DNA from 4 places in the Priestia megaterium genome. Region 2 is predicted to be linked to each of the others. Evidence: riboswitches for the same ligand, from Rfam matches in the RefSeq annotation. Region 2 holds a riboswitch; each other region holds the start of a gene.

Region 1 (8,229 bases), 1.7 Mb from region 2:
ACGACGAAAAAGTCGAAATAATAGCCATTCCATCATAAAAATACCTCCAGTGATTAGTCATAGCCACAGTATGACCATTTTTCACTGAAGGTATAAGATATCTTTATCTTTTTACTTCGTAATATTCAATCCATTCTTTGTCTGGACCATAGAAAAATAAGTATCTTGCTCCATTTGGCAAAGTTACAATGTTTTCTTCCACAAATGAAACGCCTGCTGATTTTAAACGCTCAAACTCCTCTTCAATTCCATCTACTGCCAGCGCAAAATGATGAACTTTACCTTCATTAGGTAAGCTTGAGTTATACCCTTGAATTAACTCTACGATTACATTGCCTTCTAAACCTAGAAAAGCTAGCTTCAAAGACGGATCGGTATGTGGTAGTGTTTCGATGAGCTCTAATCCCACCTTTTGTGTATAGAACTCAATAGATTTTTCTATATCCTTTACTTGAACGCCTACATGTTCAAATTTTAAAATTGCCATATGCATCACCCGTATCTATAGTATGTAAAAACTATGAAATATATTAAAGAGAAAGGATATAGAAGTCAAGATAGGGCTGCTTATTAGGAAAGGGCTCTTAAATCATATTTTTGCTGGAGTGAATAGGGTAGAGGCTTCCATCAAGCGCAAACGAAATTTTGCCTGTTTCTTCAGATACAACTAAAATTAATGCATCCGATTTTTCTGACATTCCAATGGCTGCACGGTGACGTGTTCCCAATTTTTTGTTCGTTGAAATAATAGACGAGAGAGGTAAAACATTAGCAGCCGAAATAAGCTGATTATTTCTAATTAGGACAGCTCCGTCATGTAAGGGTGTCCCTGGATAGAACAGTGTCTCAACTAGCGTAGCGCTGACAGGAGCTTGAATAGGCATTCCTTTTTGAATAAGAGGATCAACATTTTGTTCCCGTTCAATGACAATTAAAGCGCCGTGACGTTTCTCAGAGAGGTTATGAATAGCTAGGGACAGAGCAGCGTATTCAAATGTATAAGGCGATAAGTAATGACGCAAGTAATAAGAGGCGGCCGTAGCTTGAACATCTTGAAATAACCTTCTCATCTCCTCAAAATCACATAGGATACAATGATCACTCGTGTCTAAATGTTTAATTAAATTAGAGGCTTCAGTTGAAATCTGCTGTAAATATGTTCGTACATTATTTTTAATTGTATCGTCTAATTGAAAGGGTTGTCTCTCCATCTTATATAGCTCCTATCTGTCAGTCAGTGTTATCTGTAATGTGTGCTAATGTGGGTGAATTATCCGTAAAGCTTATAAATCCGCTATTAATTTTATAGAGAGATTTTGCGTTTTATTTAGCAAGAGAACATCAAAAGTTGGAGAAAAAAGAAAGCGTTTTATAAACTGATATGTTCACATTTGGGTCAAATTTACATATGTTGTTTTAAATAAAAGTATAGATATTTCTGTGAATTTAAAGTATAGTTTTCTTATCGGATATATGATTTTTAATGTTGACAAATATTCTAAATATGCTAAAATTTTTAAAAAATGCTTATCAAGAGTGGTGGAGGGATCTGGCCCGTTGAACCCCGGCAACCTGCTTAGCAAGGTGCTAATTCCAGCAAAGTGTGTATCATTTTGAAAGATAAGGTGAAAATTTATTGCCTACCCAGTCTTTCAATACGGAAGACTTTTTATTTTGATATAGCGCAAGCGATAATTTGAGAAGGGAAACCAATGACTGTAAACCCCGACTTAAAACAAATTTTTGAACACGCCGAAGTAAAGTAAGAATTAAATAGTTTCGCTGACTAGACACACTAGAGGCGGTTTTATCCAATTCTAGTGGGTAAAACCGTCTTTTTTTATTGGATAACGCGGATAACTAAGAATTGGAGTGGAGAAAATGGCAGACTTATATACGTACGAAAACTGGAGCGATACATTTCCAGAGTTCGACAGTAAAGATGAAACAAAAGGAGCCCTTTCAGCATTGCAGTGGGCGTATGATACCTACGGAGATTCAATTATTTATGCGTCAAGCTTTGGGATCGAAGGAATCGTGTTAATTGATTTAATTTCAAAAGTGAAAAAAGACGCTGAAATTGTCTTTTTAGATACAGGCGTTCATTTTAAAGAAACATATGAAGTGATTGATGCAATTAAAGAACGCTTCCCTGATTTACGTATTCATATGAAAAAGCCGGATTTAACTCTTGCAGAACAAGCTGAAAAACATGGAGATGAGCTTTGGAAGAGTCAGCCTAACTTATGCTGTCAAATTCGAAAAATCATTCCGCTAAGAGAATCCCTTGCTCCTTATGATGCGTGGATTTCTGGTTTGAGACGCGAGCAGTCTGAGTCTCGTGCCAACACGAATTATTTTAATAAAGATGAGAAATTCAAGAAGGTGAAAGTTTGTCCGTTAATTCATTGGTCATGGAAAGAAATTTGGCGCTATGTGTATAAGCATGATTTGCCGTACAACAAACTTCATGATCAAGGCTACCCAAGTATCGGCTGTGAGCCCTGTACCGCACCTGCCTATAATGTAGACGATTTACGTTCAGGAAGATGGGCAGGTACACAAAAAGTTGAGTGCGGATTACACGAATCTTAAATACGAAAGAGCTGAATAAATGATGCTTTTATATGTTGCCTTTATCATTGCGCTTTTTTTTGCAATGAATATTGGGGCAAGCGGTGCAGCAGCTGCTATGGGCGTTTCATACGGCTCCGGTGCAATTAAAAAGCGAAGAGTGGCCCTGTTCATCTGTGCTGTAGGAATTGTGCTCGGAGCTGTTACCGGAGGCGGTGAGGTGGTAAAAACCATCAGTTCAGGTATCATACCTGAAAAACTGCTGTCAGTAGAATTAGTTATTATCATTCTGGCTGCTGCAACGCTGTCACTCTTTTTCGCGAATTTGATTGGTATCCCTCTATCAACAAGTGAAGTAACAGTTGGCTCAGTTGTTGGAGTAGGAGTAGCTTATCAATCTCTGTATGTAGAAAAACTTTTAATTGTCATGTCTTTTTGGATTATTGTTCCGCTAGTTTCATTTGTCATTGCTTTTTTGATTGGGAAAGTGATAAAACGCAGAGCGCATAAAAAAGAAGCAGAGGGAAAGTGGAAAAGAGTTTTAACGATTTTAGTTATAGCGACGGGATTCTTTGAAGCCTTCTCAGCTGGAATGAATAATGTGGCAAATGCTGTCGGTCCTCTAGTAGGAGCTGGGTTAATGGATGCTACAACGGGTGTCATAGCAGGAGGATTGGCGGTGGCACTCGGAGCTCTTTTACTAGGAGGCCGAGTTATTGAAACAAACGGAAAAAAAATTACTCGCTATTCTGTAGGGGAAGGCTGCATTATTTCAGGTACTGGTGCTTCTCTTGTTACAGCAGCTTCACTGTTTGGTTTGCCAGTACCGCTTACACAGGTCACTACGTCTTCTATTATTGGGATAGGCGCAGCGAAAACGGGATTTACGAAAGAACAGCGCGAAGTGGTCATTCAAATGTTAAAGGTTTGGGTGGTATCCCCTGTATTTTCACTCGTAATCTCATATGTTCTTGTGAAATTAGTACTTGAAAGCGACTTATATTCATTTGTGGTGCTAGCTAGTGGCTGCATTGCCACAGCAGGTGTTCTAAGCTTAGCTAGAACGACTAGAAGAAAAAGAGCAAGCTTGCAGTCGGAAAAAGAAAAAATGACTGCGTGATTCAATTGCTTTTTATTATATTGTGTTAATTACTTAAGGAGGATTTTACAAAATGACAACAATTCAAGCACACGGTGGAGAATTAATTAATTTATATCAACCAACATATGACTACACTTCACTAACAAAAGAAATTGAAGTAGACAACATGGCTCTAAGTGATTTAGAACTAATTGGGATTGGTGCTTACAGCCCAATTACGGGGTTTTTAGGAGAAAAAGATTATCAATCAGTTGTTGAAAATATGCGTCTAGCAGATGGAACTGTATGGAGTATTCCTATTACTCTTCCCGTAACAGAAGAGCAGGCTAAAGAATTAAACATTGGCGACAAAGTAAAACTAGTTCAAAGCGGTGTGACATATGGTGTTTTAGAAGTTTCTGAAGTATATACGCCAAATAAAGAAAAAGAAGCGGAAAATGTGTACCGCACAGCAGAACTTGCCCACCCTGGTGTGAAGAAAATGATGGAACGCCCAAATGTATATGTAGCAGGTCCAATCGTACTTGTAGAACGTACACCTAAAACGCGTTTTGAAAAGTATTACCTAGATCCAACTGAAACAAGAGCAGCATTTGAAGAGCGCGGTTGGAAAACGGTTGTTGGATTCCAAACTCGTAACCCTGTTCACCGTGCGCATGAGTATATTCAAAAAACAGCATTAGAAATTGTAGACGGCCTGTTTTTAAATCCACTTGTAGGAGAAACAAAGTCAGATGATATCCCAGCAGATATCCGTATGGAAAGTTATGAAGTACTTTTAGAGAACTATTATCCTAGCGATCGTGTAGCTTTGGCAGTTTTCCCTGCTGCAATGCGCTATGCTGGACCTAGAGAAGCTATTTTCCATGCAATGGTTCGAAAAAACTTTGGATGCACGCATTTCATTGTAGGCCGTGACCACGCTGGTGTTGGTGACTACTACGGAACATATGATGCACAAAAAATCTTCAGTAACTTTACGGCAGATGAATTAGGAATTACACCTTTATTTTTTGAACACAGCTTCTACTGCAAGAAGTGTGAAGCGATGGCATCAACGAAAACATGCCCTCACAGCAAGGAAGATCATATGATTCTATCTGGTACCAAGGTACGTGAAATGCTTCGTAACGGAGAAGTGCCACCAAGCACATTCAGCCGTAAAGAAGTAATTGAAGTGTTAATTAAGGGATTAGCAAAACAAAAAGTATCTTCAAAATAAGGAGCGGTTGAAGTGAGTAAATCAACAAACATTACGTGGCATGATGCTGGAATTACAAAACAGGAAAGACGCGAGCAAAATAATCATCACAGTTTTGTATTATGGTTTACGGGCCTTTCGGGTTCAGGTAAATCTACCGTAGCAAACGCAGTGGCAAAAGCGCTTTTTGATAAAAATATTCGCAATTATGTATTAGATGGTGACAATGTTCGTTTTGGCTTAAACAAGAATTTAGGGTTTTCTGCTGAAGATCGTACAGAAAATATTCGCCGTATCGGTGAGGTTTCTAAGCTGTTCGTAGACAGCGGTCAAGTGGTACTAACAGCATTTATCTCTCCATTCCAAGAAGATCGCGCTCAAGTGCGTGAGATCTTAGAGGGGAATGAATTTTTGGAAGTATACGTAGAGTGTCCGTTAGAAGAATGTGAAAAAAGAGATCCAAAAGGCCTTTACAAAAAAGCAAGAAGCGGAGAAATCCGTGATTTTACAGGAATTGATTCTCCCTATGAGTCACCTGCTAATCCTGAAGTAACAATTAATACAAGCACACAGTCTGTAGAAGAATGTGTACAAACTGTTATTGAATATTTATCTAACCGAAAATTCATCTAAATGACAGCGGACTTTGTCCGCTGTTCTAATTCAAATTAAAATTTGGGAGCGCTGCGGAGACGTGGAAATGATGGAAGGGTGAAAGGCATTCATGGGGAAAGTATATCTAGTCGGTGCAGGACCAGGAGATCCAGATTTAATTACATTAAAAGGGTTGAAAGCAATTCAGCAAGCAGATGTTATCTTATATGATCGTTTAGTGAATAAGGATCTGCTGGAGTATGCTAAAAGTAATGCTGATATTATTTACTGCGGAAAGCTTCCAAACTACCATACCCTCAAGCAAGAAACAATCAATAACTTTTTAGTGAAATTCGCTAAAAAGGGGAAAATTGTAACGCGCTTAAAAGGCGGAGATCCATTTGTTTTCGGACGCGGAGGGGAAGAAGCAGAAGCTCTCGTGCAACAGGGCATTTCATTTGAAATTGTTCCAGGAATTACATCAGGTATCGCAGCTGCTGCTTATGCAGGAATCCCTGTCACTCACCGGGAATACAGCGCAAGCTTTGCTTTTGTAGCAGGACACCGTAAAGACAGCGAGCATGATGCAATCAAATGGGATAGCCTAGCCAAAGGTGTAGATACTCTTGCCATTTATATGGGAGTGAGGAACTTACCGTACATTTGCCAACAGTTAATGGAACATGGAAAAACCTCAGCTACGCCAATTGCCTTGATTCACTGGGGCACATGTGCGGACCAGCGCACTGTAACTGGAACTCTTGGTACAATTGTTGATATTGTTAAAGAAGAACAAATTGAAAATCCCAGTATGATTATCGTTGGTGAAGTTGTAAATTTTCATGACCGATTGAATTGGTTTGAGAAGACTGGACAGCATTACTATTCGTATGCACAAGAAGCTTACTAAAGAGGTTGATTATATGGATGCAGTTTTATATGTTTGCCATGGCAGCCGCGTAAAAGAAGGCGCTGATCAGGCAGTTGCTTTTATTGAAAGATGTAAAAAAAATCTAGATGTACCGATTCAAGAAGTTTGTTTCCTAGAGCTAGCTTACCCTACTATTGAACAAGGATTTGAAGCGTGTATTGAACAAGGTGCTACTCGTATTGCCATTGTGCCGCTGCTGTTATTAACAGCTGCCCATGCAAAACATGATATACCTGAAGAAATACACAAAGTATATGAACGCTATCCACAAGTAGAAGTACTGTACGGAGAACCGTTCGGCGTAGACGAACGAATTGTTGATATCTTAGTAGAGAGAATCAATGAAACTAATGTGGATAAGCATGAAGATTCGATGGTATTGCTGGTCGGCAGAGGAAGCAGTGATCCTGCTGTAAAAAAAGATTTTAACGAAATAGCTCAACTGCTAAAAGGTAAAGGAGCTTTTAAAGAAGTGAGCACATGCTATTTAGCTGCCGCTGACCCTAATTTAAAAGAAGGGCTGCACCTTGCTAAACAAACTTCGTATAAGCAAGTATTCGTTCTCCCGTACCTTTTGTTTACCGGTATTTTAATGAACGAAATTAAGGAAGAATTGGAGCAGTTATCAACAGATGACCAGCAGTTTATCTTAGCAAACTACCTAGGTTATCATGATGGACTTGCACACATTTTAAGTCATCAAGTAAAAACGTTATTATCGAGCAGAGGAAATCAATACGATGTATACCGTTATGCTTGATTTAAAGGATCGTTCGGTCTTAGTAGTTGGAGGCGGAACAATCGCAACTCGTAGAATTAAAGGTTTTTTACAAGAAGGAGCAGCCATTACAGTGGTTGCTCCAACTGTTTCAGCTGAAATAAATGAGTGGGAAGCTAAGAATCAGCTGTGTGTAAAAAGAAAAAAAGTAGGAGAAGAAGACTTACTTAATGTTTTTTTTATTGTTGTAGCTACAAATGATAAAGCTGTGAATAAGTTCGTTAAGCAGCATATTAAAAATGATCAGTTGGTTAATATGGCCAGCGGTTTTTCCGATGGAAATATTCAAATTCCTGCACAGTTTTCTAGAGGGAGATTATCGCTAGCAATATCCACAGATGGCGCTAGTCCTTTGTTGACAAAACGAATAAAAGAAGAATTATCTTCGAATTATGATGAGAGTTACACACAGTATACACAGTTTTTGTACGAATGCAGAGTTCTTATCCACAGATTGAATGTGTCAAAGAGCCGTAAACATGAGTTGTTAACAGAAATTATCGATGATCAATACCGGCTGTCTCTAGTAAAACAGAGGGAATTTTTACAACAGATTGAAAAATATAAATAAAAAAACGGCCAATTGGCCGTTTTTCATTTATACATTTTCAACTTCAATGCTACGAATACCGCTGATTTTTTGAATCTCGTAATACACTTCTGTAGTAGGACGCTGATTATTAACTGACACTTTCATACGTATATATAATTCATTGGTGTCTAAATCTTTGATTCGAATATTTTTTATTGTAATATTCTTTTCTCTAATGCTGTTAGTTGTATCAAAAATATTGTGCTTATCAGCCAGCTTAAGTTGAAGAATAAGCTCTTTCTCGCGCAGTTGCCTAGGCCCTAGAATAGTAATAAGGAAAGGGAGAAGTTCAACGCTGATGATGAGCAGTACAACTCCGGTAATGGCTTCGGGATAAAACCCTGCACCTACAGCAATACCTATACCTGCTGCCCCCCAGATAATAGCGGCTGTTGTAAGCCCAGAGATGCTGTCATTTTCTTTTCGTAAAATAACACCCGCTCCTAAAAAACCAATT
Region 2 (8,229 bases):
GTTGTTGTTCGACGAGAAAGAATCAGCAGCTTGGTTAATCATGGAGAGCATGCAGATGGGAAGCAAAAAAGCTTAGGTGATTTTTTTCGTTCTTTACGAAAAAAATAAATACCATTTTCTTATTAAATAGATAAAAGCGGTCAATTTAAACGTTGACCGCTTTTTTTAGATTGTTTGCTTATTTTTTTCTAAAACAATACGCGCTGCTTCACTAACAGATGACACAACAGCAGAGGCATGGCGCTGAACAGCTTCAGGAGCTGTAGCCATAGCGAAACTGTTCGGTGTTAATTGAAACATAGGAATATCATTAAATGAATCCCCCACACATGCAATTTCCTCTGGTTTTAGCTGAAGATGATTTAATAAAATTTCAATGGCATTTCCTTTGCTGATATGTTTAGGCATAATATCCAAACACTGCTTGGCAGAAATATATGTATCAATATAATCACCAAACTCTTCGTTCACTTCTTTTTGCAGAGCTACCATTTCATCATGATCTCCAAGAACCGTGATTTTAGATGGAGAAAGAGCGTGACCAAATGAATCTGTCATTTCAATTTGTTCTTCGATAGGGAAAAACATGTGAGTTTCAATTGCTTCAATAATTTCATTTCGCTGCTCTACATAATTCGTGTCGTTTGAACAGACAAGCGTAATACGGTTAGGATCTATCGTTTTTTTATAAAGTTGAACCGCTAAATCATCTTCAAACACTTTTCCATGAAGTTCTTGATTTTCTTTGGTCCACACAAATCCTCCGTTTTGGCTAATGCGATGAAATGTATTATTAATATCAGTAGAAATCTTTAAAATTTCCGTATCCATTCGTCCAGAAGCAAGACAAACCTCTACTCCTTGGCGCTGAAGTTCACTAAGTGCGTCTGCATTATGCTGTTCTACGTATTTTTCTTCGTGTAAAAGAGTTCCATCTAAGTCGCTTACAAATAATTTAATCATCTCTTGAAAATTCCTTTCCCTAAAAAAATTACCTTGATAAGAGTGTTACAAATTTATTACATTCCTTATTCTATCAGTGTTTCCCAAGAAACTCATAAAAAAAGCTCAAACCGGCGGTGAATTCAAAGAGATTAAGACATAACTACATCACTTTTTTTCGCAGGAGTCTTCGCCTTGCCCTCTAATCAACAGCTAGAAACAGCTACATGAAATCTAGTTTGCCATCATAATGAAAACAATCCGAACGGAGTTGATTCTCAATTAAGAATTAACTCCGTTCGAATCTTTCTTCAACTAAAATCCATTTGTCGCAGCCTTTTTTTTAGGTTTGTTCACTGTAAAAAAACAGCCGCGGTCTAAAAGACCGCAGCCATGTTTTACAATACGTTAAAATATTTCGCTTCAGGATGTGCAAAAACAAGGGCTGTAACAGAAGCTTCTGGTTCCATCATGAAACCGTCTGTTAACTGAATGCCGATGTCTACAGGTTTAATTAATTTAAACAGTTTTGCTTGGTCTTCAAGGTCTGGACATGCGGGATATCCGAATGAAAAACGCTGACCTTGGTATTTGGCTGAAAAACGCTCCGCCATTGTAAAGTCAGGCGAATCGGGGAATCCCCAGCGGTCACGAATTTGCTGATGAACACGTTCTGCTAATCCTTCAGCTAGTTCAAGCGCAAGAGCTTGGAACACGTGACTCTTTAAAAACTCGCCGTTTTCTTTGAATTTCGCCGCGCGTTCGCGAATGCCTGTTCCTGCTGTTACAGAGAAGAAACATACATAGTCCATCTCTTTTTCTTTAGGCTTTGCAAAATCAGATAAGCACAGGAACTGTCCTTTTGCTTGTCGAGGGAAGGTAAAGCGTTCAATTTCTGTTTTTTCATCAGCAGGATCATAAATAATTAAATCATTTCCGTCTGCTTGAGCAGGGAAGAACTGATAAATAACCGCTGGTTTAATTAAGTTTTCTTTTAGTGCCAGTTCGAGAAGGTCATCAACGGTTTCTTTTAATTGAACAGCACGCTCGTCTTTTTCAGCAAGCAGCTTATTCACTTTTCCTTTTAGTCCTAAGTGATGGCCTAAAAGCATCTGCCAGTTAATATACGGAAGAACCTGTGCCAAATCGTAGTGTTTGACAACGTGGCGCTTTAAATCAGCCGGTACAAAAACAGGAACATCCGTTGAAATGGCGGATCTTTCTAAAACAGCCGTAGCTGCTTGAGCGGTTTGAGGCTGGCGTTCTCGAACCGTTACTTTCTTTTCTTGACGCGTTTTTAAATCTGCTAAAAGCTGAATAACTTCTTCTTTGTTCTGCAGCTTATTTGCTAACGCTAATCCGTCCATCGCATCTTTGGCGTAGAGGACGGCACCTTCATATTCCGGGGCAATTTTAAAGTCAGTAAATTTACGGGAAAGGGCAGCGCCTCCTACCATAATTGGAACATCAATGCTTGATTGCGTTAAATCTTGTGCAGTTAAAACCATTTGCTGAGCAGATTTTACTAAAAGACCTGACAGGCCAATGATGTCTGGCTTTTCGTCTTTTACTGCTTCAATCAGCTGCTGCGGCGTTACTTTAATTCCTAAATCAATGACTTTAAAACCATTGTTGCTTAAAATGATGTCTACTAAGTTTTTACCGATATCGTGCACGTCGCCTTTAACCGTTGCAAGAATCACTTTTCCTTTTCCAGAATCATTTTCAGTTGCTTCCATATGAGGTTCTAAAAAGGCAACGGATGCTTTCATAACTTCCGCACTTTGAAGCACTTCTGCTACAATCAGCTGGTTGTCATTAAACAAACGTCCGACTTCCGCCATCCCCTTCATAAGCGGTCCGTTAATAATATCTAACGGATCATCATATTGAGCTAAAGCCTGTTCTAAATCAGGAAGCAATCCTTCTTTTGTACCTTCGACAATATACATTGCCAATCGTTCTTCAAGTGTTAACGTAGAAATTTCTACTTTTGCTTCTTTCTTTTTATCACGATAAAAGTCTGTAAACGTGCTTAGCGTTTCATCAGTTGTGTTAAATAATAACGCATTAGCAAGCTCAATTTCAGCTTCTGGAATAGAAGCATAGCGCTCTAATTTTTCTGTATTAACAATGGCATAATCGAGTCCAGCCTGCGTACAGTGATAAAGGTAAACCGCATTTAGTACTTCACGTCCGACTGGAGGAAGACCGAATGACACGTTACTTACGCCAAGAATGGTCAGGCAATCAGGCAGGGCTTCTTTAATCATTTTAATTCCCTTAACTGTTTCTTCAGCAGAACCAATATATTGTTCATCACCAGTCCCTACAGGAAACACAAGAGGGTCAAAAATAATATCTTTTGGATTAAAGCCATGTTTTTTAACAAGCAAATCATGTGAGCGTTTAGCAATCTCTACTTTTCTTTCTGCAGTAACGGCCATGCCTGTTTCATCGATTGTACCGACAACCAGAGCTGCACCGAATTTTTTTACTAGCGGCAAGATTGCATCAAAACGCTCTTCACCATCTTCTAAGTTAATGGAGTTGATAATGACCTTACCTTGCGAGTACGTTAAAGCTTTTTCAATAACTTTCTCGTCAGTTGAATCGATTACAAGAGGAACCTTCACTTTTTTTACAACTTCTTGAATAAATTCCTCCATGTCTTCCATTTCTTCACGGTCTGGATCTGCTAAGCAAATATCAATAACGTGAGCACCATTTTTAACTTGAGCACGCGCAATTTCAGATGCTTCTTCAATTTTTCCTTCCGCAATCAGACGCTTGAACTTGCGAGAACCGATTACATTCGTACGTTCTCCCACAAAAAGAGGGCGCATAGAATCGTCATATACAAGCGGTTCAATACCGGTTACAGCATGATTATGCTCGGAGCGATCAAGCGAACGAGGCGCAACCTCTTTTACTGCTTCAGCAAGTGCTTTAATATGAGCAGGCGTTGTACCACAGCATCCGCCTACAAAGTTCAGCCAGCCTTTATCAGCAAATCCTTTAATTTTTTGAGCCAGCAGCTCAGGGGACTCATGATAATTGCCTTCTTCATCCGGAAGTCCAGCGTTTGGATAACAGCTAACAGCTGAAGTGGCTAGGTCTGAAAGAGAGCGAATATGATCCGTCATAAATTCAGGACCTGTCGCGCAGTTAAGTCCGACTGAAAGAGGCTTCATGTGTTCCAGTGATAAGTAAAAAGATTCGATATCTTGACCAGCGAGAGTTGTTCCCATTGGCTCAATCGTTCCTGAAATCATAATTGGAACTTCTATTTTCAGTTTTTCAAACGCCGCTGTAATGCCTAAAAACGCAGCTTTTACGTTCAGCATGTCTTGACAGGTTTCGACTAGAAGTAAGTCAACGCCGCCGTCTAACAAACCCCGAGCTTGCTCTTCGTACGATTCTACTAACTCAGGGAATGTAATACCTCCCGTAACAGAGAGAGTTTTAGTGGTAGGACCGATAGCTCCAGCTACGAACCTAGGCCATTCGGGAGTTGAATATTTATCGCGGGCTGCACAAGCAAGCTTCACAGCTTCGATATTCAATTCATACGCCAAGTGGCCTAAATCGTATTCATCAAGTACGGTAGATGTTGAGCCAAACGTATTGGTTTCAATGATGTCAGCACCCGCTGCAAAGTACTCTTCATGAATGCGCTGAATCACATGAGGCGCTGTTCGGGTCAAATATTCGTTGCAGCCTTCATATTCTTCGCCGCCAAAATCTTCAGCGGTTAAATCAGCATCTTGAATCATCGTTCCCATTGCTCCATCGATGACGAGTATTCGCTTCTTTAGTTGTTGTTCGATAAGTGAGCTCATTTATATCTTCCTTTCTGATGTAACGAGTTGCTTGTCATGAATATAGCGTGTTAGAATTTCGGTCATTTCATAGCGCATAAACGGCGTAATTAAGTAAATACCGTCAAATAGCTCATATGCTGTATCAATTAAGTTTTTTGCAATCGCAAGGCCTTCGACTTCACCGCGAATCCGGTCATTTCCCGTTGCGTCCATACGTTCTAGAATATCTTCTGATAATTTAATTCCAGGTACTTCATGGTGAATAAATCGAGCATTTCTTGCGCTTGTTAACGGCATGATCCCGATGTATACCGGTGTTGTTAAATGTTTGGTTGCTTCATATACCTCTTCAATTTGCTTAGTTGAATAGAGAGGCTGAGTAATGAAATAGTGAGCCCCGCAGTCGATTTTCTTTTCCAAGCGCTGAACGGCTCGGTCTAAGTGACGCACGTTTGGGTTAAAGGCAGCTGCAATGGAAAAATTGGTTTTTTGACCAAGCGGTTTGCCGGAATAAGATAGTCCTTCATTAAACTGAGCGATTAAACTAATCAAGTCAAATGAAGATAAATCATAAACCGAAGTGGCGCCAGGGAAATCGCCAACTTTTGACGGATCACCGGTAATTGCAAGCACTTGATTCATTCCTAGCGTATGAAGTCCCATTAAATGAGATTGAAGTCCAATTAAATTTCGGTCGCGACAGGTAATATGAATAAGCGGTCGTGCTTTTGTTTCTTGTTGCATCAGTGTTGCCATTGCCAAGTTGCTGATGCGAGGTGAGGCAAGAGAATTATCAGCTAATGTAATAGCATCTACGCCGACTTTATCAAGTGCTTTTGCGCCTTCTAAAAATTTCGTCGGACCAAGCTGTTTAGGCGGATCCAGCTCGACGATAACCGAGCGGCGCTTCTTCACAATTTCGTGCATATGAGGTTTATCCTGCTGCTCACGCTCTTGAACCGTAACGGCTGGTCTCATTTTAACGACTTTGCTTGTAATCGGAGGCAGGTCTTTTAAGGCAGACGACATGGCGCGTACGTGAGCTGGTGTTGTACCGCAGCATCCTCCAATTAAGCGAACCCCTTGTTCGCGGAATAAACGCGCGCTTTCTACAAAGTAGTCTTCATTCGTTTCATATTCCAGCTTGCCTTCCACATACGCCGGAAGGCTGGCATTAGGGTAAGCAGATAAGAAAGCACGATCAGGAAGCGGTACTTCTTCAAGAGACTGAATCATATGATAAGGACCTAAACGGCAGTTTAGCCCGACAACATCTGCTCCCAAGTCTTCTAATTCTTTTAATGCATCTGCTAAAGGACGCCCATCTTGCAGTACGCCAATATCATGCAGGGAAACGTGGGTAATAATAGGCTTATCCGTTTCTTTTCTTGCTAGTGTAAGAACGGTCTTTAATTCTTCGAAATCATAGTATGTTTCAAATAAAAGGCCATCCACGCCTTCATTTAAAAGCCAAAACATTTGTTCACGAATGCTTCGCTTAACCTCTTCTAAGCTAATAGCATTTTTTTGGAAAGAACGAATTCCGCCGAGTGTACCAACCACGTAAGCCTGATCGTTTGCAGCTTGTTTCGCTAATTTTACACCAGCAACATTGATGTCTTTGACTGAATCTTCTAATCCATAACGGGCAAGTTTTTGATAATTAGCAGCGTACGTATTTGTTTGAATAACGTTTGCACCAGCTTCTACATAGGCTCTGTGAATACGAGAAACCTCTTCTGGTTTGGTGATGTTTAGTTCTTCAAAACAGCTGTCAATACCGTGTGAGTAAAGGAGGGTACCAGTGGCACCATCCCCAATTAAAATTTTAGACTTTAAATCTTCAAGTAACCCCATGTCAAAACCTCCTTAAATTGTTCCGCTTCTATTTCACGAGTGATTCGTTTTATGCAATATGCCGATAAAATAGAAAAAGTCTTCTTAAGAAGAAGACTTTTTTCGCCTTCTTATCTTCCAAGCAATAAATTGCTTGCTGGATTTAGCACCATGTCTCTAACGACTGGTTGCTGAGGTTTCAAAGGGCCAGTCCCTCCACCTCTCATGATAAGAATCAATTGTATATAATTGAAACATATTTTTTTAAATAGAAAGAATACTTATTTAATAATTTATCTGATTTTTAGAAATTATACAACAGTAAATTGTGAATTTCCAGCAAATATTGAGGAAAATTTAAAAGCTAAAGGGAAAATATCCGTATATTTTGTTTGAAAACTGCCGTTATGTTAAGGGATAAAGGGTTTTCATGAAAAAAAACAAGAAGGAAATAAAAAAACGAAAAAGGAACAGCACCGGGTGAGGCGAGGATTTACATATAAAAGGCTCGTCTTTTTTTAACCGTTTCTACATATAGTGAACTATGAAGGGTAGAAGGGTGATGGGCATGAAAAGGTGGAAACTCACGCTGCAGGTTGCTGCTACGTATGTAGGCACCGTTGTAGGAGCCGGTTTTGCAACAGGCAAGGAAATTGTTCAATTTTTTACACAGTACGGGGAACTTGGAATGGTTGGAATTTTGGTCAGCGGCTTGTTTTTTATTTGGCTAGGTTCGAAAATGATGCTGCTTTCGCACGCAATTGGGGCTTCTTCTTATCAGCAGCTTAATACATATTTATTTGGTGATGTACTTGGAAAAGCGGTAAACGGTGTAATGATCGTCATTTTATTTGGAGTAACTTCAGTCATGCTAGCGAGTACGGGGGCAATAGGAAAAGAACAGTTCGGGCTGTGGCCTCCTGTTGGGATGATTTGTACAATTGTTTTAACTTATATATTTATCGCAAGAGGAATTAACGGTATTTTAATGGTTAATTCTCTTGTTGTGCCGATGATGCTTTCATTTGCTTTTATCATCTTTGTGCCAAATGTCAGCTATTTCTCACTGATTCAAACGAAGCCAGACTTAACGCTCGTCACACAGTGGAAGTGGGCGGTTAGTCCCTTTTTATATATTTCCCTAAATCTAGCTTTGGCTCAGGCCGTTTTAGTTCCATTAGGAAGCTCCGTGAAAGATAAGAGCGTGATCAAAAAAGGGGCCGTAATAGGAGGATGTGTACTTACGTTTATGCTTGTTTCTACTCATCTTGCCCTTTCCAATTTGCCTTATTCATTTCAACTTGATATTCCTATGAGTGCCGTTGTTAAAAATATCTCAGCGTGGGTGAATGTTTTATTTACGGTAGTTGTGTTAGGTGAGATTTTTACTACATTGATTGGAAATGTATTTGGAATCGCTAAACAGCTTCAATCATTTCTTCCCCTGAATGACAAACAAGCTTTTGCGTTTATTATCTTGGCATGCTTTATTATCGGGCAATTTGGATATGCTCAGCTTCTTGAGTTTTTGTATCCGATATTTGGCTATATTGGACTAGCTTTTGTATGGATGCTATGTATTAAAAAAGAAAAAATAAGCTAAAAGCTGGATTTTGAAGAGCAGATG
Region 3 (8,229 bases), 1.7 Mb from region 2:
ATAGCAAGCAAAGAAAAAAGCCATTTAATTGGTTTCATAAAGCAAACCTCCTTAAAGTAATAAAATATTTTATGATAATGTATGTAAAGAAGTGGAAGAAGGTGAGTGCCTATATAACTATGTGGAAAATCAAAGAAGTAGTAGTCAACGACTGAAAGTAAACCTTAGCGGAAGAAAGTAGGCTAGTTATATAAAGAATGGAGGAAAAAAATGAAAGATGGAACAATTCTTCATAAACAGCGTTTCCCATCATCAAATCCTCGCGTGACGCTGTGGGTGATTACATATGCATGTCAAGGGCTTAAGATTAAAGGAATGCTTGCAGAGCCAAAAGAAAAAGGAATGTATGACGGCTTTTTATACTTAAGAGGAGGTATTAAGAACGTAGGAACGGTTCGCCCTGCTCGACTCATTCAATTTGCTTCACAAGGTTTTATTGTGATGGCTCCGTTCTATAGGGGAAATCAAGGAGGCGAAGGAAACGAAGATTTTGCAGGAGATGATCGTTACGATGCTTTTGCTGCTTACGATTTACTGAAACAGCTCCCTAACGTCCACCATGACCGCATTCATATTTTTGGGTTTTCACGAGGGGGAGTGATGGCTTTACTCACAGCCATTGAAAAAAAAGACAGCCGTTCTCTTGTGCTATGGGGAGGCGTCACGGATATGGTGCTGACATATGAAGAAAGAGAAGATTTAAGAAGAATGATGAAGCGGGTGATTGGAGGAACTCCTTCTAAATATCCTGAAAGATACGAATGGAGGACACCTTTGCATCGTGCTCATCTCGTCGAGCCGCCGGTCTTGCTTATTCATGGTTTAGAAGATAAAAACGTCTCAATTGATCATTCCTATCAGCTCGAATCTAAACTAAAGAAGTCCAATAAAAAAGTTACCAGCTGGTATTTTGAAAACTTTCCACATGCTTTTCCACCAAAAGAAAACCGAGAAACGGTAAAGAAGTTAACGAAGTGGATGAAAGCGCAATAAAAGATATGCTACGATAGAAAAAACAAGTAGAATAACAGTGAGGAGTGAGAGAAAATGGGGATGCCGCTAGAATTAAATACAATGATTGTGACAAAAGGCAACGAAAAGCGTGTAACAGATAACATTTTTCAAGTTGAGAAAAAAGGATATCGTTTGTATCCGTTGGATATTCCATTAAACATTCACAAAACGAAAAATGGAGAATGTATTGGAACTGCTGTTGTGCGTAAGGTAGAAATGGAGCAGGAAAAAACCATTGTCACATATGAACTGACAAAATTACATTCGACTAACTAAAAAACCGATCGTCTATAAGACGATCGGTTTTTTATTAGACTCTAGGTCCGCCTAATGTTGAAATGTCCGATGCTACATCATTAAAACGCTTGAAGTTCGCTTTGAATTTAGCGGCAAGTTCAGTTGCTTTTTGGTTATAAGCTGTTGCATCGTTCCATGCTTTAGAAGGCTGAAGCACTTCATCAGGAACTCCCGGAACATGAGTTGGAATCGATAAACCAAAAATAGCATCTGTTACTGTTTCGGTATTAGCTAGTTCTCCTTCAAGAGCTGCTTGAACCATAGCTCGAGTGTAACTTAACTTCATTCGTTCACCCACGCCGTATTCACCGCCGGTCCATCCAGTGTTTACAAGGTAGACATTTACGTTATGTTCATCGATTTTCTTTCCTAGCATTTCTGCATAAGTTGTTGGAGCAAGAGGTAAGAAAGGCTCACCAAAGCATGTAGAGAAAGTAGCCTGTGGCGATGTTACGCCGCGCTCTGTTCCAGCTAACTTACTAGTGTATCCGCTCAGAAAATGGTACATCGCTTGTTCTTTTGTAAGCTTGCTGATTGGAGGTAAGACGCCGAAGGCATCAGCAGTTAAAAAGACAATAGCTGTAGGGTGCCCAGCAACGCTTGGCAATACCGTATTATCAATAGAGTCAATTGAATAAGCGGCACGAGTATTCTCTGTTAAACTATTATCATTGTAATCTGCTACTTTCGTATTTTGATTCAACACTACATTTTCCAGTACTGCGCCGAAGCGAATTGCATTAAAAATTTGCGGTTCTTTTTCTTCGGAAAGCTGAATGCACTTCGCGTAGCAGCCTCCTTCAATATTAAATACACCAGAGCTTGACCAACCGTGCTCGTCATCTCCGATTAAACGACGGTTTGCATCAGCAGAAAGCGTTGTTTTACCCGTTCCAGATAAACCAAAGAATAATGCAACGTCACCTTCTTCTCCTACGTTAGCAGAACAGTGCATGGATAGAATATTGTTTTGAGGAAGCAAGAAGTTCATCACTGAGAAAATGGATTTTTTCATTTCACCAGCGTATTCAGTTCCTCCAATTAGCACAATGCGTCGCTCTAATGAAAGAATAATGAAGGTTTCCGAATTCGTCCCGTCTGTTTCAGGGTCAGCTTTGAACGTTGGAGCTGCTACAATTGTAAACGGCTTCACATCATCATTTGTTTTTTGTTCAGCTGAAGGGCGAATGAATAACTGCTGAGCGAATAGGTTGTGCCATGCAAATTCATTAACTACTTGAATTGGTAACTGATACTTTTTATCAGCTCCAGCATATCCATTAAAAACAAAAAGTTCATCCTGCTTCTTTAAGTGGGTTAAGACTTTTTTGTATAGCGCATCGAATCGCTGAGCAGAAATTGGCTGATTGACGGGTCCCCATTCAACCGTTTTTGAAGATACAGCATCGCTTACAATAAATTTATCCAAAGGAGAGCGGCCTGTATATTTTCCGGTTTCGACTGACACAGCACCTGTAGAAGTCAGCGTTCCTTCGCGTCGAGCTAGAATTTTTTCAACAAGTTGTGGAACAGATAATTGGTGTTTTGTTGTTTTTAATTGAAGCAAACCATTTAATTCGATAGACATATCAACAGTACTCATGTGCACTACCTTCCTTTTTTAGCTATTATTTATTCATTAATGTTTGAAATTTATAATTAGTATAACACATTTATTTAATTATTCTATACTATTTAACTAAAAATGTTTGTGTATTATAAAAAAATGTACGTTATACCTATTTTAGACACATGTATATGTGCTAGAAGCGAAAAAAGTGAAGCTATTTCAAGTGAAAGCCTTTTTTTGGTCTGTCTTGTTAACCAAACTTCGTGATCATTCTTAATAAGGTATACTATTTTTAAATTTGAGTATGTTACATTAAAACAGATTCAAACATAAAGAGATGATTTCCATTTGAATGTTGTTGACAGTGAAGCGCTTTTTCATGTATTATATGTCCTTGAACGGATACTCTCTTATCCCGAGCTGGTGGAGGGACAGGCCCTGTGAAACCCAGCAACCATCGTCATTTTTTTGTGTAGACGATAAGGTGCTAACCTGATGCAAGGGCACAACCTTGATCGATAAGAGTGAAAGGCTTATGTAGAATTTGATACCTTTCCTCGATACAAGGAAAGGTTTTTTTATATTTTTTAACGTGTAATGAAAATAAGGGAATGAGTACCGTATCACAATGTATCGTATTTATAAGGAGGAAAACTGATGTCAACACAACGTCGTCTGTTCACGTCAGAATCTGTTACAGAGGGACATCCCGATAAAATTTGTGACCAAATTTCTGACTCAATTCTTGATGCTATCCTAGCAAAGGATCCAAATGCTCGTGTTGCTTGTGAAACAAGCGTAACAACTGGTTTAGTTTTAGTAAGCGGTGAAATTACAACTTCTACTTACGTGGATATTCCTAAAACAGTTCGTGAAACAATTAAAGGAATTGGCTATACTCGTGCAAAATACGGATTTGATGCTGAAACTTGTGCAGTATTAACATCTATCGACGAGCAGTCAGCTGATATCGCTGCTGGTGTAGACCAAGCGTTAGAAGCACGTGAAGGTCAAATGTCCGATGAAGAAATCGAAGCAATCGGAGCTGGAGACCAAGGGTTAATGTTTGGTTATGCATGTAACGAAACAAAAGAATTAATGCCTCTTCCAATTTCATTAGCTCATAAACTTGCTCGCCGTCTAACAGAAGTACGTAAAGAAGAAATTCTTCCTTACCTTCGCCCGGATGGTAAAACACAAGTAACAGTTGAATATGATGAAAACAACAAACCTGTTCGCATCGATACAATTGTTATTTCAACTCAGCATCACCCAGAAGTAACGTTAGAGCAAATTCAACGTAACTTAAAAGAATATGTAATTAATCCAGTTGTTCCAAATGAGTTAATTGATGAAAATACAAAGTATTTCATTAACCCAACAGGACGTTTCGTAATCGGCGGCCCTCAAGGAGATGCTGGTTTAACTGGTCGTAAAATTATCGTTGATACTTACGGCGGATATGCTCGTCACGGCGGCGGTGCATTCTCTGGTAAGGACGCAACAAAAGTAGACCGTTCAGCAGCTTATGCAGCTCGTTATGTTGCGAAAAACATTGTAGCAGCTGATCTTGCTGATAAATGTGAAGTACAACTAGCATATGCAATTGGTGTTGCACAGCCAGTATCTATTTCAATTGATACATTCGGTACAGGAAAAGTTTCTGAAGAAGTACTAGTAGATGTAGTACGCAAAAACTTTGACCTACGTCCAGCAGGCATCATTAAAATGCTTGATTTACGTCGCCCAATTTATAAGCAAACAGCAGCTTACGGTCACTTTGGTCGTACAGATGTGGAGCTTCCTTGGGAGTTCACAGACAAAGCTGAAGCATTAAAAACTCAAGCTTTAGCTAAATAATAAAAAAATCTCCGTGAAAACGGAGATTTTTTTATGCCCATTGAATACCTTCAGCAGATTTTTCTACGACATCTTCATATTCTGAAAGCAAATGCTGAAAAATGGCGTCCCATGATTGAGTAAGAGCATAGTGTCTCGCTGCATGGCTAAAGTGAAGCCGCTGGTGCAAATCATCAAGTAAACCTGTAATAGCCGAACTGAATTCTTCTAAGGAGTGAGGTTTGCAAAGGTAGCCGTTTCGCCCGTGCTGAACCATCTGTTTAACTCCTCCTGCATTTGCTGCCACCACGGGAGTTCCAGAAGCAAGAGACTCCAGTACGACATTTCCGAACGTTTCTGTTTCTGAAGGGAAAACAAACAAATCAGATGAAGAATAGATATGAGCAAGTTGCTTACCTTCAAGAAAGCCTGTAAATGTCATATGCTCAGATGCTTGCTGTTGCATTTGTTCTTTTAAAGGACCATCTCCCACAATAAGCCAGTGAACTTGGTGGCGGATATGATCAGGTAAAGATCGGGCAATTTTTAGTAAAAAATCAGCGTTCTTTTCTTTAGCTAACCTTCCTACATACGTTAAGATGTAGGGTTTTTTTATATTATATTTAATACGAATATCAAAGCGGTCATAGTGGGGATGGAACAATTTGTGATTTACCCCTCGCGACCAAATAGCTACGTTGTGAAACCCTTGTTTTTCTAGCTGCTGTTTGGTCACTTCGGAGGGAGCGAATAATTTTTGTACAGGTTTATAAAACCATTTCATATATTTTTGCAGTGGTACACGCATTTTTTCAAGTTCATAGTGAGATAAATAATCATCAAAATTGGTATGATAAGAGCCGACAAGAGGAATACCTAATCTTTTCCCGTAATAGGAGCCGCAAAGCCCCATTGTAAAAGGAGTGGCCAAATGAATAAGAGAAGGGTTGAATTCCTGCAGCTGCTTTTTAATTTTTAGAACGTTTGGCAATGAAAAGCGGCTGTTTGGATAAAGGAAAAACGGCATGCTAGGCGAGCGGTGAACGTATGTTGAAAACGACCGATTATGAGCAAATTCAGGAGCAAATACCTGGATGGGAATTTGCTTTGATTTGACATACTGAGTAAATTGATAAAGTGTTTTAGCAGCTCCGTTAACTTCCGGAGCAAATGTATCTGTAAATAAAGCAATTCTCATGAGTACTCCTCCTATCAATTAGACTAAAAATATGTTCAGTGAAACAGCACCTGAAAAGATGCCGAGTATCAGGCCTACCATGACATCCGTCGGATAGTGCAGACCGAGATAAATTCTTGAAATGCCTACCGTTACTGCAAGCGGCAAAAGAACGGCAGCGAAGGCTGGGTAAGTAATCATCAGAGGGGTAACTAACGAAAAAATAGCCGTTGTATGCCCCGATGGAAATGAATGATCTTTTAATGGATTTTCTAATACTTTTGTATGCTTTAGTTGAATATAAGGCCGTTGTCTCGGATATAGCTTCTTAGCAATGGCAACAGGAATATGGCTAACGGCTAGAGAAAACGCACAGGCGTAAGCGACGGATGAAGGATGCAGAAATAGCAGCAAGCACGCTATCACAATGGTAAACGTGGCTCCGCCGGCATGAGTTAGTAAACGTAAAAATCTATTTAAGTGCTTTCGATCAAAATGTTGATTTACACTTTTGAATAATCGGCATTCGGCATCGTATACATACTGAATTAACTTGGCTTTCATAGAGTCGCTCCCTTTTTAATAAATACGTCTTTATTATTCAGTTTAATCTTTAATTGTGGAGGCAGTACTAAAACGATGTAAATTAATATGGAAATTTCTTTACAATTGTGGAGAGAATAGAACATGATTAGAGAGTTTGTGGAGATACTAAAAAAATTCCCTCAGTATGACTTTCTGAGGGAACGTTTCCTTTATAATGAAGAATCAGATTTCTTAATAGACTTATAATACTGCCCTTTTTCTACATATTCTGTACGAATGCGCTGCATATCTTTTAAATCCTCCTCAGTCAGAGTGCGGATTACTTTAGCAGGTCGACCGAGTGCGAGAGTATTAGGTGGTATTTTTTTACCGGGAGGCACTAAACTTCCTGCACCGATAAAAGCACCTTCACCAATTTCCGCACCGTCTAAAATAATAGAGCCCATGCCAATGAGCGCGCGTTTGCGGATGATGGAGCTGTGTAAAATAACTTGATGTCCTACTGTCACATCATCCTCAATAAGCAAAGGAGCATTTGGGCTTTGATGGAGTGTTGATTGATCTTGTATATTTACTCGTTTACCTATAATAGTAGGTGAAACATCTCCTCTAATAACGGTGTTAAACCAAATGCTGCTTTCTTCACCAATGGTGACATCTCCAGTAATCGTGACATAGTCTGCGAGGAAGCAGCTGGGTGCAATATTAGGCATTTTTTCTTTATACGGATAAATCATCAAATCATCTCCCTTTATTAGTTGAAAAAAAGTAGTAAATCTTCTAATGTAAGTGTACAAAGGTTTTTAAAGCAGGTAAACAAAAAAAGGAAGAAGGAGTAACTCAAATGCATAAATGGGAAGCAGTAAATCCAAAAGGCGTTATTGTCATGGTCCATGGAGCAGCGGAGCATCACGGGCGCTATCGCTGGCTGATTGAGATGTGGCGTTCGGTTGGAATGCACGTAATCATGGGAGACCTTCCTGGCCAAGGCTTAACAACGAGAAGAAGAGGACATATCCTATCCTTTGATGAATATGTATATGAAGTGGAAGAATGGGTACGTGAAGCGCAAAAATATGATTTGCCTATTTTCCTGTTAGGACATAGTATGGGAGGACTGGCGGTTATTCGTACGCTGCAGACAAAAAATCTTCCTATATGGGGTGCGATTCTTTCCTCACCTTGTCTAGGATTAAAAGAGCAAGTACCAGCTTACTTAGATATGTTATCTAAAGGATTAAATAAAGTCATGCCGAACAAACTTTTTGATTTGGGTCTTACTGTTGAAAAAGCAACAAGAAATCAAGAAGTTCGAGATGAAGATGAAAACGACTCACTGTACGTTACAAAAGTTTCTGTAAGATGGTACCGAGAATTGATTCAAGCTGTTAACTTAGCTTTTAAAGATATCGATCGTTTGCCGGATGTTCCGCTTCTTGTGATGCAGGCAGGAGAAGATAAAATTATTGAAAAGCTGATTGTTAGACAGTGGTTTGATGAAATAGAGCTAAGTGAAAAAATCTACAAAGAATGGTCTCAGCTGTATCACGAAATCTTTAATGAGCCTGAAAGAGAATACGTTTTTACATACGCGAAAAGCTTTGTTGATCTTCACATTTAATGAGTGCTGTCAGAAATTGAGGTGAAAATAAATGAAGATTCCGTCTCGTCCTATTTCATTAATGAGAAAAATTTATCGAGAAGTGTTTCCCGTCGTTCATCATGAGCTTAACCATTGGCGGGAACGGGCAAAAGAGATTCCTAATAAAGAATTACGCACTCAAGC
Region 4 (8,229 bases), 860 kb from region 2:
ATGTATTATCAGCAAATGGAGAAATCAAATTTGCGGGTGCTGGTATAATTAAAGGGGAAACAAGCAAAATGATTGGTTTTTTGAATGAAGAAGAACTAGATGGTTTGGCTTGGATTACAGGGAAAGGGAAAGGCGGGCTAGTAAAAAGCTTTGATAAAAAGACCGGTCAGCTGATTGTATATGAAATAGAGTCTATGAAAAGTCACATTCAACCCCATGTTAAAGGAGATAATATCTCTTTTGATGTACACATTGAATCAGTGGGAAGGCTATCTGAAAGTTGGATGACCTCAGGGAGCTCTTTTAATAATCAATTTTTACAGAATGCGCAAAAAACTTCAGAAAAAAAAGTAAAGTACCTGGTAAGAAACGTACTAGAAAAAATGCAAACAAAATATAAAGTTGATGTTGCAGGTTTCGGAAATCAATTGAGAATTAAGCAGCCTAGAACATGGATGAGGGTCAAAGGAAATTGGGATCAAACATTTAGTGAAGTGCCAATTAACTATGATGTGAAGTTAACGATTAAAGATTATGGAGCATCCGGATCAAAAAAGTAAGCACCTGACTGTAACTTTGCTTATCGTTATGTCAAAAATGAAAAAAACCTAAAAAAATAATAATCTCGGAACTTCCCACGAAATACTCATCGTATGCTTCGTACAGAGCCTTCAACAAACAACAAATAAGAGCTGCCGGTTTTCGACAGCTCTTATTTGTTGTTATTCAAAAATATAAGCTAGTGCTTGAAGAGCCTGTTCTGGCGTTTCGACTACAACTTGGGCTTTGTTTGACAGTTCTTTAAGCGGGTGGTGCAGTTTTTCAGGGCGAACCAAAATTAGCGGTTTATCTAATGCGATGGCTGTCGCCGCATCCATTGCGCTGTTCCACTGTTTGTATTTTTCACCAAATAAAGCAATGACCACATCAGATTTTTTAAGGAGCACCTGCGTGCGTAAATTATTAATTTGAGAAGCAGCTTCATCTTTTAAGACAGCGTTAGGCTGTTTTCCTAAAATTTCTTCTCCAATGTTGTCGGAGCGGTCATGGTCTGTCATGGGACCGACAAAGGTAAGGGGAAGGTTTAATTGTTCCGCTTGGTTTTTAATTTCGTCTCGCCAGTTATCGTGAATTTGCCCGGCAAGGTATACGGTTAAGTTCATTATGTAGAAGTCCTCCTCTAACTAAGATTTGTTTTATTTTATCAAATGTAAGCGGATAATACGAATGATTTGAATGGGCTACTTTTCCAAAAATAAGGTTATAGTAGACAAATAGTTAAAAAAGAGAAACAATAGAAGGCGTATTGCTAATTAAAGAAAGGATGTACATGATGACAGAAACAGTGCTACAAGTAGATCATGTCAGTAAAGTAATTGGGAAGAAAACCATTTTGCATGATGTATCCTTATCGGTTGAGCGCGGTGAGATTTTCGGATTGCTTGGTCCGAACGGATCTGGAAAAACAACGCTCATTCGTACCGTCGTAGGACTCATTAAAGAAACAAAGGGAACAATTACCGTCAATGGGTTTCCTTTAAAAGAACAGTTTACATCAGCTATGAAATCAATTGGAGCGATTATTGAAAATCCTGAGTTTTATGATTATCTGACGGGCTATCAAAATTTAAAACACTTTGCGAATATGCATGAAGGGATCACAGCAGAACGCTTGGATGAAGTGATTGCGCTAGTAAAGCTTGAAAACAGCATTCATGCAAAAGTGAAGACGTATTCCCTTGGGATGAGACAGCGTTTAGGAGTAGCTCAAGCTATTTTACATAGGCCTGCATTGCTTTTACTAGACGAACCAACAAATGGTCTAGACCCAGCGGGAATGAGAGAATTTCGTACATATTTACAAACCCTCTGCAGGGAAGAAGGTATTTCAATTTTAATCGCGAGCCACTTATTAAAAGAAGTGGAAGCATTATGTGACCGCGTTGGTATTATTCAAAACGGCGAGTTAAAAGCTGTTCAAGATCTATCTCCAAATCGTCAAGATCAAGGGATGTATGTAGAATTTGAAGTATCTGACGTGCAACAAGCAGCGGATCTTTTATCTCAAGAATTCCAAGTAACAATAAAATCCGATAGTATTGATGTAGTGATTATGAAAGAACAAATTCCAGCTGTGAATAGAAAATTAGTGGACAGCGATATTTTAGTCTACCGAATCACTCCTGTTTATGAGACGCTTGAAGATTCGTTTATGTCCGTTACGGAGGGAGAGCACCATGCTTAAGTTAATTCAAAATGAACATATGAAATGGTTTTACAAAAGAAGTACAAAAGTCACGTTTATTACAATCGGCATCTTAACTCTTTGTATGGCTCTTTTAATGAAGAAAGTAGCAAACAGCGCAGGAACGGAAGACAACATATTGAATTTCCTGTCATTTAGTGCAGGCATGCTGATCCTCGTTCAATTTTTCGCGCTTGCTGTTGGAGGATCAATGGTTGCAAAAGAGTTTGAAGCGGGTACCATTAAGCTTCTTTTAATTCGCCCTGCTAGACGTTCAACGATTTTAACGTCCAAGTACATAACGCTCATTTTAATTAGCTTGTATTATTTGCTGAGCTATTTGCTTTTTTCGTTTGTATGGGGAGCATTGTTCTTTGGATTTGCCAGTCTAGAAGGAGATGCGCAGCTGCTTAAAAACATTACGCTTACGTATGACAGCGCGTATATGGAAACGTTTATGATGATGACGTTTGCTTTTATGCTGTCGTCTTTATTTAGAAACAGCGCGCTTGCTTCAAGTCTAGCTATTGTCGTAAGTATTGGGGCGAAAGCAGTAACTGGGATAGTATCACAGTTTGGTCTATGGTGGGGGAAATTTTTACTGTTCGCCAACACAAACTTTGTGCAGTATATGGACGGAATGAAGACGATGTTTGACGGAATGACAATTCCATTTTCAATCTTTATCTTAGTTGCACACTTTGTCTTCTTTATGGGGGTAGCATGGGTGGCGTTTTTAAAACGTGACGTAGCTAATTGATGTGAGAATTTTCACACTATATATTTTTCTAAAATAGCATTTGACAATTAAATAAAAAGAGATTACAGTAGTGAAAGACTATTTTTAAAACAACTACAAACTTCTTATCAAGAGAGACGGAGGGACTGGCCCTACGATGTCTCGGCAACTGGCTGTACGCAGTGCGGTGCCAAATCCAGCAGACGATGTTTCGTTTGGAAGATGAGAAGGGTAATCTTATGATACAAATAAGAGACCTCTTCTTATCAATAAGAAGAGGTCTTTTTTTATTACGTAAACAAGAGGTGTTAAGAATGGAACAACAAAAAGGAAACGGCTGGGCGCTGTTACCGCTGGGCGTCTTTTTAGTCCTGTTTGTCGGATCAGGAATTATAACGGGAGATTTTTATAAGCTGCCTGTATTAGTAGCTATTATCATTGCAGCCATTGTGGCGCTGGCTATGAACCGCAAAGATTCACTTAATGTAAAAGTGGAACGATTTGCTAAAGGAGCAGGGCATCCTGATATCATTATTATGGTACTTATTTTTATTTTAGCAGGTGCTTTTTCTCAAGTCGCTAAAGGCATGGGAGCTGTTGATTCAACGGTAAACTTAGCTCTGTCTGTTCTTCCGCAAAGCTTAGTGGTAGTCGGAATCTTTGTTATTGGCGCATTCATTTCAATTTCGATGGGAACGTCAATGGGAACAATTGCTGCATTAGGGCCTATCGCTGTAGGAATCAGTGAGCAGGCGCATGTATCCATTACATTGGCAATTGCTGCCGTTGTTGGTGGTGCAATGTTTGGAGATAATTTATCCGTAATCTCTGATACGACCATTGCAGCAGTTCGTACGCAAAAAACAAATATGTCAGATAAATTAAAAGTAAACTTTTTTATCGTACTTCCTGCAGCGATTGTTACGGTAGTTTTATTACTTGTAATGACGCTAGGCAATACGTCATCAGTAGAAATTAAAGATTTTAGCTGGTTTAAAATCTTGCCTTATGTCGGCGTACTAGTTGCTGCCATATTTGGTGCAAACGTATTAAGCATTTTAACCGGAGGAATTGTATTAGCCGGCTTGATTGGATTAGCTGACGGAAGCTACACGCTTTCTTCTCTTGCTAAAACTGTGACAGAAGGTATTGGCGGAATGTCGGAATTAATTATTTTATCTCTTTTAATTGGCGGAATGGTTGAACTCATTCGCTATAACGGCGGTATTCAGTTCTTATTGAACTTATTAACACGACGCATTCAAACAAAAAAAGGCGGAGAATTCAGTATCGCTGGATTGGTAAGTTTAACTAATTTAGCCACGGCTAATAACACGATTTCAATTATTACAGCAGGTCCGTTAGCGAAAGAAATCTCTGATAAGTATTCAATTGATAATCGTAAATCAGCCAGTCTGCTCGACTTGTTTTCATGCAGCGTTCAAGGGCTTATCCCTTACGGTGCACAAATGCTTCTAGCAGCAGGATTTGCTAAAGTTTCACCAATTGAGATTATTCCATTTACATTCTATCCAATGTTAACAGCGGTTTGCGGTATCATTGCGATTGTAATTGGCTTTCCTCGTTTAAATAAAAAATCAAAATCATCTAAAGAAGCTGCGTAATATCAAACCCTTAAAAAGAACATTCTTTTTAAGGGTTTTTTACTGTTTGAAAAAATCAGTCGGCTTTTTTTCATCTAGCTCCTTCCAAAGTGTCTCATTTTGTTTAAGTGCATAAGCCGCTCCTCCGATTTCAATTCCGCATAATAAAATGAATAATAAAATACCCATGATATGACCTCCTTATATAAGTGAATAAAAACATGATTGTAACGGGTTTAGCTTATTGCTGTTTCACTTTATAATGAGAATAAAGTATGAAACGCGTTTCAGCGCAAGAGAAAAAGGTGAAAACATGACAAATATCCGAGATATCGCAAAAAAAGCTGGTGTATCTGTTTCGACCGTGTCACGGGTTTTAAATCATCATCCGTATGTAAAAGAAGAAAAGCGCCGTCTGGTAGAAGAAGTAATTCAAGAACTTAATTACGAACAAAACATTAATGCCGTTCACTTATCAAAAGGGAAAACAAATATGATTGCTGTCGTCTTGCCTTTTATTAATCATCCTTATTTCAGTCTGCTTTTAGAAGGAGTGGCCTCTCAAGCGTTAGAAAAGCAGTATCAGCTTGTTATTTGTCAGACGAACTATGATGTAAAAAAAGAAGAAGAAGCGCTTCATATGCTAAAAACAAAGCAGGTTGATGGAGTGATTATTTGTTCTAGAGCAGGCAGCTGGAGCACGATTGAATATTATCAGCAGTACGGGCCGATAGCCGTGTGCGAAAACGTACAAAATCGTTCTATTCGCTCCGTATACGTTGATCATTATGCAGCTTTTAAGAAAGCGCTCATGTATTTAAAAGAAAAAGGATATACGGATATTGGCTACTGTATTGGAAGAATGACGGGTACAAATAGTCAACAGAGGCAGCAAGCATACAAAGAATATGTAGAAAGAATAAATGAGCCTTATCATCCGGAATGGGTGTTTCAAGGCTGTTTGAACGTGACAGATGGTGAAAAAGTGGTGAAAAAATTGGTGCAGATGAAAAATCGGCCTCAGGCGCTTTTAGTAACAAACGATCAAGTCGCTATTGGTATAAAAGCTCAGTGCGAACAAGCGGGTATATCAGTTCCAGGCGATTTAGCTATTATTGGTTTTGATAATCATCCGCTTTCTTCTTATTTACAAATCACAACGATCGAACTTCCTCTCAAAGAAATGGGCGAAACGCTTTTTAAACTAGTTAGGAGCAAGGATCCTCAAAAAATTGAGCTTCCTTTTCGGTTTATTGAGCGTAAAAGCGTATAAATTCTTGATGATCTCACCACGTGTTTTTATCGGATAAAATGAGTAAAAGCGGACATCATACGAGTAAAGAAAGAAGAAAAGGATGATGATCGTGGAGAAAAAAGAATATCAAGTAGGAGATCAAGTATTTGTTATTTACCGAAATCCTCATACGGCAAACGTTGCCAATATTAATCAAGCTGAAATTGTTGAACATCCTGAAAATAAAGGTGAAAAAGCGTTGTTTCTGCATGAGTCTTATCATTTGTTAGCTGAAGATGATGCTGTGTATTCAACGTATGAAGAAGCAGAGAACATGTATAACAAGATATTTGATTATGAACAATATGATTGACGAAAGGCTCTCTTAAATAGAGAGTCTTTTTTGATGTGGAAAATAATTACCATGGATAGAGTCTTTTTATTTTTCAAACGCTATTAGTATTAGAAAAAAGGAAGTGTACATGATGATAAAACCTTTTGTACCTCAATTAGTATACATTGAGCCAGGGGCAATGGAGTACCCGCTTGGTGTTCAATTAAAAGAAAAATTTGAGAAGATGGGAATTGAAATTCGTCAAACAACTTCTCATAATCAAGTGCGTAATATACCGGGAAAGAATGATTTGCAAAAATACCGCAATGCCAAGTCTACTTTAGTAGTTGGTGTGCGTAAAACCTTGAAATTTGATACATCTAAACCGTCAGCTGAATATGCAATACCTTTTGCAACAGGGTGTATGGGGCACTGTCACTATTGTTATTTGCAGACAACAATGGGAAGCAAACCGTATATTCGCACGTACGTGAATGTTGAAGAAATATTAGGTCAAGCAGAGCAATATATGCAGGAAAGAGCCCCTCAAATAACGCGATTTGAAGCGGCTTGTACATCTGATATCGTAGGAATTGATCATTTAACACATTCATTAAAGCGCGCGATTGAATATTTTGGAGAAAGTGAACTAGGTCAACTGCGTTTTGTGACTAAATTTCATCACGTGGATCATTTATTGGATGCTAAACATAATGGTCGCACGCGCTTTCGCTTTAGCATAAACGCAGATTATGTTATAAAAAACTTTGAACCTGGTACATCTCCTCTTGATTACAGGATTGAAGCTGCTAATAAAGTTGCAAAAGCCGGATATCCACTTGGCTTTATTGTGGCGCCTATTTACATCCATGAAGGTTGGCAAGAGGGATACCGTCAGCTGTTTGAAAAGCTTGATGCTTCTATACCTGAAGAGTCAAGAGATGATATTACATTTGAAATGATTCAGCATCGCTTTACCAAGCCGGCCAAACGAGTGATTGAGAAAAACTATCCGAAAACAAAGCTTGAGATGAATGAAGAAGAGCGCCGCTACAAATGGGGGCGTTACGGGATTGGAAAGTATGTATACGCAAAAGATGAAGAACAAGAATTGAGAGAGACGTTGGAATATTACATTGATCAGTATTTTCCAAATGCGAAAATCGAGTATTTTACGTAATTATTCTACAGTAATTGAAAAGTTATTTTGACATCTTAGTCGAGATAGCTTTTCAATTTTTAATGTGAAAAATAAATTGGTTGCTAATAAGCTGAAAAAAGAGGTTATTTGTATCTCTTGTCGTATTACATACATAAGGGAGGTGACTGAGATGTTAAAAAATGAAGAGTTTGCGCTAACAAAAGAATTAACAAAAGAACAGCAAGAAGCTGCACGAAATTTTATTCAAGTGTTGTTCCAAGAAGATTTATCTGAATTTTGGAACATATTATGTGATATCGATAAGTCTCGTATTTACGGCTTGTATGAAGCAAACCACTATTACGATTCGGATGTTGAACTACATGGATTTGTACAAGAAATTAGAGATAATGTAAGAGCGGTTTATGCGCCTCTTCAAGGGCAAGGAGGTATTTCGACGAAGGTTCGATATACAAACGAAGGAAAGATGTATGTATACATATTAGGAAGTGGCGAAAACCCTAAGGTATATCCTGTTGGATTAATGCCTGAGACCTACATTGAAGAAGAACGTTTTTCTCAGCGTCTTCAAATTAGCATTTATAACGATGAGTTTCGAAACGTTGCGCTGTAAATTATATATAAATGGAAAAATAAAGAATAATAAAATTAATTTGTTAAAATAGCAATATTTGGGGTATGTAATAGGTATAACACTAAAAAGGGGTGAAAGAAATGCATTATTATCGTATTTCAGAGGGAGACCATGAAGAGTATTGTGAAACGATTCTGCTTCATGAAAAGAAGTTTTGCAAAGAAACATTTCAATCTATGGTGCGAGAAGCAATGAACAATAAGCCAGGTAAAATTGACCGTGTGGATATTGTTAAATATTTAATTGGTCATCATAGCTTTCAAGTAGCCCATATCGA

What was found. Region 2 has a riboswitch for S-adenosylmethionine ahead of CEQ83_RS06530 (bifunctional homocysteine S-methyltransferase/methylenetetrahydrofolate reductase). Riboswitches for the same ligand answer to the same signal wherever they lie in the genome.
Region 1: another riboswitch for S-adenosylmethionine. It lies ahead of CEQ83_RS23965 (phosphoadenylyl-sulfate reductase); the one in region 2 lies ahead of CEQ83_RS06530 (bifunctional homocysteine S-methyltransferase/methylenetetrahydrofolate reductase).
Region 3: another riboswitch for S-adenosylmethionine. It lies ahead of metK (methionine adenosyltransferase); the one in region 2 lies ahead of CEQ83_RS06530 (bifunctional homocysteine S-methyltransferase/methylenetetrahydrofolate reductase).
Region 4: another riboswitch for S-adenosylmethionine. It lies ahead of CEQ83_RS10835 (Na+/H+ antiporter NhaC family protein); the one in region 2 lies ahead of CEQ83_RS06530 (bifunctional homocysteine S-methyltransferase/methylenetetrahydrofolate reductase).

The regions. Positions count from the first base shown of each region.
Region 1 is NZ_CP023317.1:4,667,813-4,676,041, reverse strand. It holds gene CEQ83_RS23980 (potassium channel family protein) at 1-36, opposite strand, end outside; gene CEQ83_RS23975 (VOC family protein) at 104-487, opposite strand; gene cdaS (sporulation-specific diadenylate cyclase CdaS) at 585-1,211, opposite strand; SAM riboswitch class I at 1,525-1,627, shown strand; gene CEQ83_RS23965 (phosphoadenylyl-sulfate reductase) at 1,882-2,595, shown strand; gene CEQ83_RS23960 (sulfate permease) at 2,615-3,694, shown strand; gene sat (sulfate adenylyltransferase) at 3,747-4,898, shown strand; gene cysC (adenylyl-sulfate kinase) at 4,911-5,510, shown strand; gene cobA (uroporphyrinogen-III C-methyltransferase) at 5,602-6,381, shown strand; gene CEQ83_RS23940 (sirohydrochlorin chelatase) at 6,395-7,162, shown strand; gene CEQ83_RS23935 (NAD(P)-binding protein) at 7,143-7,751, shown strand; gene CEQ83_RS23930 (MgtC/SapB family protein) at 7,779-8,229, opposite strand, start outside.
Region 2 is NZ_CP023317.1:1,298,709-1,306,937, forward strand. It holds gene CEQ83_RS06515 (hypothetical protein) at 1-108, shown strand, start outside; gene CEQ83_RS06520 (Cof-type HAD-IIB family hydrolase) at 166-963, opposite strand; gene metH (methionine synthase) at 1,341-4,784, opposite strand; gene CEQ83_RS06530 (bifunctional homocysteine S-methyltransferase/methylenetetrahydrofolate reductase) at 4,785-6,623, opposite strand; SAM riboswitch class I at 6,731-6,837, opposite strand; gene CEQ83_RS06535 (YkvI family membrane protein) at 7,171-8,205, shown strand.
Region 3 is NZ_CP023317.1:4,614,934-4,623,162, reverse strand. It holds gene CEQ83_RS23630 (ABC transporter substrate-binding protein) at 1-38, opposite strand, end outside; gene CEQ83_RS23625 (alpha/beta hydrolase family protein) at 211-993, shown strand; gene CEQ83_RS23620 (DUF2584 domain-containing protein) at 1,048-1,290, shown strand; gene pckA (phosphoenolpyruvate carboxykinase (ATP)) at 1,325-2,914, opposite strand; SAM riboswitch class I at 3,289-3,406, shown strand; gene metK (methionine adenosyltransferase) at 3,539-4,741, shown strand; gene CEQ83_RS23605 (glycosyltransferase family 4 protein) at 4,773-5,918, opposite strand; gene CEQ83_RS23600 (phosphatase PAP2 family protein) at 5,937-6,461, opposite strand; gene CEQ83_RS23595 (gamma carbonic anhydrase) at 6,653-7,180, opposite strand; gene CEQ83_RS23590 (alpha/beta fold hydrolase) at 7,288-8,064, shown strand; gene CEQ83_RS23585 (tetraprenyl-beta-curcumene synthase family protein) at 8,096-8,229, shown strand, end outside.
Region 4 is NZ_CP023317.1:2,154,066-2,162,294, forward strand. It holds gene CEQ83_RS10815 (Ger(x)C family spore germination protein) at 1-560, shown strand, start outside; gene CEQ83_RS10820 (YtoQ family protein) at 723-1,163, opposite strand; gene CEQ83_RS10825 (ABC transporter ATP-binding protein) at 1,334-2,245, shown strand; gene CEQ83_RS10830 (ABC transporter permease) at 2,238-3,005, shown strand; SAM riboswitch class I at 3,107-3,213, shown strand; gene CEQ83_RS10835 (Na+/H+ antiporter NhaC family protein) at 3,299-4,609, shown strand; gene CEQ83_RS27580 (hypothetical protein) at 4,649-4,777, opposite strand; gene CEQ83_RS10840 (LacI family DNA-binding transcriptional regulator) at 4,902-5,861, shown strand; gene CEQ83_RS10845 (transcriptional regulator SplA domain-containing protein) at 5,947-6,195, shown strand; gene splB (spore photoproduct lyase) at 6,308-7,336, shown strand; gene CEQ83_RS10855 (hypothetical protein) at 7,488-7,931, shown strand; gene CEQ83_RS10860 (hypothetical protein) at 8,033-8,229, shown strand, end outside.